2 regions of the Paenibacillus sp. FSL H8-0175 genome follow, and region 1 is predicted to be linked to the other one. Evidence: riboswitches for the same ligand, from Rfam matches in the RefSeq annotation. Region 1 holds a riboswitch; the other holds the start of a gene.
What was found. A riboswitch is a leader RNA that binds a small molecule or an ion and turns the genes downstream of it on or off. The one in region 1 is predicted to bind cyclic di-AMP.
Positions count from the first base shown of each region.

Region 2: another riboswitch for cyclic di-AMP. It lies ahead of MHH46_RS26515 (TrkH family potassium uptake protein); the one in region 1 lies ahead of MHH46_RS00545 (C40 family peptidase).

Region 1 covers NZ_CP150299.1:112,860-115,969, reverse strand. Annotated here, with positions in the region: gene MHH46_RS00555 (M1 family metallopeptidase) at 1-121, shown strand, start outside; gene MHH46_RS00550 (hypothetical protein) at 133-963, shown strand; cyclic di-AMP (ydaO/yuaA leader) riboswitch at 1,182-1,320, shown strand; gene MHH46_RS00545 (C40 family peptidase) at 1,378-1,806, shown strand; cyclic di-AMP (ydaO/yuaA leader) riboswitch at 2,169-2,311, shown strand; gene MHH46_RS00540 (C40 family peptidase) at 2,317-2,808, shown strand; gene MHH46_RS00535 (GNAT family N-acetyltransferase) at 2,998-3,110, shown strand, end outside.
Region 2 covers NZ_CP150299.1:5,989,686-5,992,795, reverse strand. Annotated here, with positions in the region: gene MHH46_RS26520 (CPBP family intramembrane glutamic endopeptidase) at 1-1,018, opposite strand, end outside; cyclic di-AMP (ydaO/yuaA leader) riboswitch at 1,339-1,514, shown strand; gene MHH46_RS26515 (TrkH family potassium uptake protein) at 1,579-2,937, shown strand; gene MHH46_RS26510 (TrkA family potassium uptake protein) at 2,951-3,110, shown strand, end outside.

The DNA of each region.
Region 1 (3,110 bases):
ATTGGAGAGCAAACATTTAAACAACTTTAGGCTGGCGGAAATAGAGCCCAAGACGCTCTCTCGCTGGACGTTAAGTGTAACTAAACTACTTGAAACCGTGCTCGGAACTCTTGTCTGGTGAGGTGAATGATTGTGAGAACATCGATAACCCGCGGCTGGCAAAGCATGAAGGAGCAATTTTATATTTTAATTCTGCTCTTCATCTACCGACTGCTCTGGGGCTACTTTATGTATGGTTTCATCCGATCTGCTATTATTCCAATTCTACTGCGCTATCCAGATAAAGACGCCGGCGGCAGCGGTATGGGCAGACTGTTGTATTATATCGAGGGACAGTTCAGCTTGAATACTGACCCTGCGATACGCACTTGGTTATGGATGCTTCTAGGACTTGTTGTCTTGCGACTTCTGCTTTCTCCTTTCATAAGGGCAGGATTGCTGCATGAGCTGCACCAGGAGCGAAAGGGCGAGCGCGGGCTGTTCTTTTTCCCCGGCATGAAGATCTATGGACTACCTGTCTTAGTCTTTAGCCTAATCGAATGGGTGCTGACCCTGCTGCCGCTTTACTGGCTTGCTCCAAAAATGTACGGGCTGTTCTTATCCTCTTTGTTTAACTACACTTTGTTACTTCATTTAGTACCATACGTATTGGCATGGCTTATATATATTTTTATCGTGCGCCTGTTTCTTCTATATATGCAGTTTGGTTACACCGGCGGTACAGGAATGTTCTCCTCACTGTTCATCTGCTTGCGGTCACTGATTCCTGCTATAGGTGTTTCCATTGTACTTGGTGCGGGAGGCTTGCTCTTACTGCTAGTGTGCGGACTGACGGGTCTGTTCTGTCCCGGCCTGCCGGCACTTATAATACGGCAAATCTCACCACTACCTTCTACGCTCTTAAAAATGTGGGGAATCTCTGCACAATATCATCTATGGTGTAGCAAAGCATTTCCACAATAAATTAACCTTATTTGACATAATAAAAAGGTCCCAATTCCTGTATTCAGGAGCTGGGACTTTTTCTCATTACGGATAACTTAAGAGTATTTGCAAAATCATAAAAGCTCTGTTACAATAAGTCCTGTGCTATTAGTAACAATTTTGTAATCAATTGAAACGATTCCTACATAACTAAATGTATTTATCGTAAGTGTAACTGTCGAAACGTCATTCTCTTGGTGCTTAACACGCCTAATTCCTTTGCACCGGGAAGTGGGGGAACCATATTTTGGGTGAATTGATCTCGCTTTACAGGGATCATAGGGAATCTTCTACCGAACCCTTAAGCTAACCTCGCAGGCCTTGGAAGGAGTACATCTTTTGAAAAGACATAATTTAAGAAAAAAATGCGTCGCTGCGGCGCTAGGACTTGTAATGGCATTATCTATTGGTGGAGGAAGCGCCTTTGCCGACTCTAAGATGGACACTGTAATCTCAAAGACTATTGGAGTTGCCTATAAAACCGGAGGTACAAGCACTGCCGGATTTGATTGCTCTGGATTTACAAAATATGTATTCAAGAATGTGGGTCTTACTTTACCTCGTACATCAAAAGCTCAATATAGCGTTGGAACTGCTGTATCCAAAAGCAATCTGCGTTCTGGTGATCTAGTGTTCTTTAACACACTTGGCAATGGAGTATCCCATGTCGGCATTTATGTTGGAAACGGAAAATTCGCACAATCGTCCTCTTCGCGTGGAGTGACCATCACTTCACTCAGTCAGGCCTACTGGGCCAATCGTTATGTTGGCGCTAAAAGAGTAATGAGTACTTCAGCTTATCAAGCTGTAGCCTTCGATTGAAACCTTCCTCACAACTATAACCTCATAATTACAACTATATGAACCTGAATCTGATTATTCCCGTAATCAAATTCGGGTTTTTCTTTTTTCCATAATATATTTTTACACTAATAGAGCCCAATTGAAACACGTTTATTTGATAAAAATTGCAATTATATTAAAAATTAGGTCATTATTAACGCTTACATATGCCTTTCTACCGTAAAAATGCCAATTTTTCTGCATTAATATGTTAAAAACGATTGCCAAGCGGCTTTCTGTTTGTTACAATTAGCGCAGTGAGATTTTAGTAACATTTTTGTAATCATTAAGTTGTTATTTACAAAGGTTTTGTCATGTATTGATTACAAGCTAATCCTAATCAACAGTATGAGCCGAGTTTCCTAACTATTAGGAAAACGGGGGAACCAACTTTGGGTGAATTGACCTCCATTATATAGAGGGGTCATAGGGGACCTTCAACCGAACCCTTAAGCTAACCTCGTAGGCATTTGGAAGGGGTATACACTTTTGAAGAAGAAGTTAGCAGCAGCAGTACTAAGCTTTTCCATCATCCTCACCATCGGAGCAGGAAGCGCTTTCGCAGATTCCAAAATGGATAAAGTGATTGACAAGGCCATCGGTACTAAATACGTATCCGGCGGTATATCCACTAACGGATTTGATTGCTCCGGATTTACAATGTATGTGTTTGATAAGATTGGCATTAACCTTCCACACCAATCAGGTTCCCAATATCAAATGGGCACAGCAATCTCCCGTGATGATATAAGAGCCGGAGATCTTGTATTCTTCAATACAAGTGGCAAAGGTGTCTCCCATGTCGGCATTTATGTCGGTGAAGGTAAGTTCGCACACGCTTCTACCTCACGCGGTGTTACGATTAGCTCTCTGAGTGATAGCTACTACGTGAAACGCTACGTTGGTGCTAAGCGCATTATGAGCACAGACGCTTACCAATCGGTTGCTGCTGAATCGGAAGACAATGATGATGTCCAATAAGTAACGTACATAGGCTCTTTTCCAAGGTAACTCTTGGAGGAGAGCTTGTTTTTTTGTCTTATTACTTATTTACCCCTCTCATAATTTGTAAAACATTCCTCTCATATAAAGTTTCTGAGTCGAACCTCCCCCATTTTGTATATAATTAGTAATATAGCAATGTCCTCGTGAAAGGAGATCGTTGACCTTATGATAAATCCCTCGGTAACTTTTCATGTTGTTCCTATGGAGGCAATTCACGGAGAAGCTATTTGTAAGTGGAGCTATACGCCCCCATATAATATTTATGGCTGGATGCCGTG
Region 2 (3,110 bases), 1.3 Mb from region 1:
AGAAGTAGAGCAAGGAGGACATCAGCAGGCTGTACAAAGCATAAATGATAAACATAATGACAGAGGTAATCTGTGCTTCTAGCCCTTCGCCCGTTGATTCAGGCAGCATATTATAGGTGCTGATCATCATGATTACAAAATAGGCTGAGCTTAGGAATACTCCACGTTTAAAGGAAGTATGCTCTCTTCTAAGAATACTGTAGACGAGTGCCAGAATTCCTAAAATCAGTGTGGGTATACCGTAACCGAATAATGTTAGCTTTTCCGCTAAAGAGGTCTGTCCTTGTACGTAGGAGGTATGCCAAGCCGGTGCAGTGAATCCGGCATTAAAGCTGGATACCTGCTCTCCACTGAAATCAAAATAATAGTGCAATAAGGATTCGCCGACCTGAACAGTACTATCCGTATACACTAGCCCATGGCTTCCTGTATTCGATTCAATTTGTAGCTTGGCAGGATTTACTTCCCATTCCTGAAGCCAAGGACGAGCAAGATTCTCCTTCTGCGCTAGAGTGAGGTCAGCTCCCTTGTCCTCTTTTGCACCAACGGAAGCGATGCCTGACCCCTCTTCGGAGACAACTTTTGCAGCCTTTGAGAAAGCGACAATCTTACCGGTATACATATTGAGGTCAACGATGATTTGCGGTTCTTGCTCCGCTGAAGGAGTAAGCGTTGCCCGAAAGACATCAAAAGGATATTTTTGATCCAATTTTTTCTTGGTGTAGTCCTCCACAAGCTTCTCGCGAGACATATAACCATAAAAGGAAGAGTCCGTCTGGTAAAGTACATTCCATTGATCGTTTGGTGCTTCGGTGTAGTTGAGCTTTTGTTCTGCGAATAATATGGCTTGGTCACGGGCTTCTGCCTTGCTAATGACGGTGGTATCTTCACCTGTAGGGCTACTAAGCAGTGAAGGGGAAATCTGAAACATAATAAATAGAATAAGACCGATAATGCCCGAGATGATGAGCCTCTTGGAGAGGGCACGTTGCTGTAAGGGCTGGCCGACGGGATTCATGTAACGCCTCCTTGTTATGTACTGACAATGTTATGTTCCATTATAGTATTAGTGCCTGGTTGGTTACAAAAAACATTATATGTTCTTTTTATGGGTAATAGAGATAGTATAGAATAGTCATGTGAATTTATACCATGAATTTTATCGTGTTCATTTCTGCACGAATGATGAGAATCGGTGTAATTGCAGGGAAAACACGGAAAAGTGATGAGAAAAGGCACTCCTTTTGATGCAGTCTCTTTAAACCGCATTTTTTCATGTGAATGAGCATTAATTGTGTCTTTGTGAATTCACTAAATAACGTATATAATTTGTATGCAATTGTATAGTAGCCGAATTTCTGGTGAAAACGGGGGAACCATAAGAAGTGATGAAAAGTGGAGTGTACACGATAAATGGCACTTTCATCAGGGGTGAATTTCGTTCTGGGAACGAATAGGGCAGCCTGCACAGTCCGAATCCGACAGCTAACCTCGTAGGCTAATTTACTGCAGGAACCAAGTCAGCATTGGTTTTCCAGTGCTTTTTTTGTTGGAATTTTTGATAAGAAGGTGAGCAAAGTGGCTTCACAGTTTCGCAGGATTTCTGAATTTAAGTTTCTGAAGCTCTCGCCGCCGCAGATACTGGTGCTTGGTTTTGCATCGATCATTCTGATAGGGGCCTTGCTGCTTATGCTGCCCATCTCAAGCACAAGCGGGAATTCCGTGGAATTTATTGATGCATTATTTACTTCAACGTCGGCAACCTGTGTTACAGGGCTTGTTGTGCTGGATACCGGAACTTCGTTCACCATTTTTGGGAAAACCGTAATTATGATCCTGATCCAGATCGGCGGCTTAGGTTTTATGACCATGGCCACTCTATTTTCACTGGTGTTAAAGCGTAAAATATCTTTGCGGGACAGGCTAATCCTACAGGAAGCCATGAATCAAGGCTCTATGGAAGGAATTGTGCGACTGATCCGGAGAGTCCTCATATATTCTCTTGTCATAGAAGGCTGTGCCGCTGTGCTGCTGTCTATTCGCTGGGCTTTTGATATGCCGTTGGGAAAAGCGATTTATTATGGCATATTTCATGCGGTGTCTATGTTTAATAATGCGGGGTTCGATATTTTTGGGGATTTTCGCAGTTTAACTGATTATGTATATGATCCGCTTGTGAATATTATTGTGATGTTTCTGATTGTCTCCGGCGGGATTGGTTTTATTGTAATGTCAGATCTGGTGGAGTTTCGGGTAACCCGCAGGCTGTCTCTACATAGTAAAGTTGTCTTGTCCACCAGCACAGGGCTGATTCTGATCGGAGCTTTGGTTATTTTTATATTTGAGTTTACTAACACTCGTACCCTGGGTTCACTGAATTTCGGCGGTAAAATATTATCGGCCTTCTTTCAATCCGTGTCTCCCCGTACGGCTGGCGCGAACACAGTAGATATTGCTGGACTTCGGCAGGCTACACAATTTTTTATAGTGATTCTTATGTTTATTGGTGCTTCTCCGGGCTCAACGGGCGGGGGGATTAAGACAACAACCTTTACGATGATGATTGGTGCTGTAATTGCTATGCTGCGTGGACGGGAAGATGTTGTGTTGTTCCGTTATCGGCTGGCTCAAGAGCGCATCTACAAGGCATTAACGATCACGCTGCTGGCTTTGTTGTTAATCGCCTCTGTGTCGATGATACTCTCCACAACTGAAGACAGTAATTTCTTGGCAATCTTGTTTGAGACGACCTCCGCCTTTGCTACGGTAGGACTGACTATGGGGCTAACTCCGGAACTGTCAGCGATCGGTAAGATTCTACTCTGTCTGACGATGTTTGCAGGTCGGCTAGGTCCACTAACCTTAGCGTATGCACTCGGTCCCAAACAGGGTAAACCACTGTATAAGTATCCGGAAGGTAAAATAATTATTGGATAGGAGTTAATTAGAAATGAAAGCACAGCAATTTGTAGTAATCGGCTTAGGTCGCTTCGGTTCAAGCCTGGCGCTTGAGCTGATGGAAATGGGCTACGAGGTGCTCGGCATTGACCACCATGAAGAACGCGTGGAGGAAATGAGCGATCAGCTGACGCATACGGTAGTAGCAGATG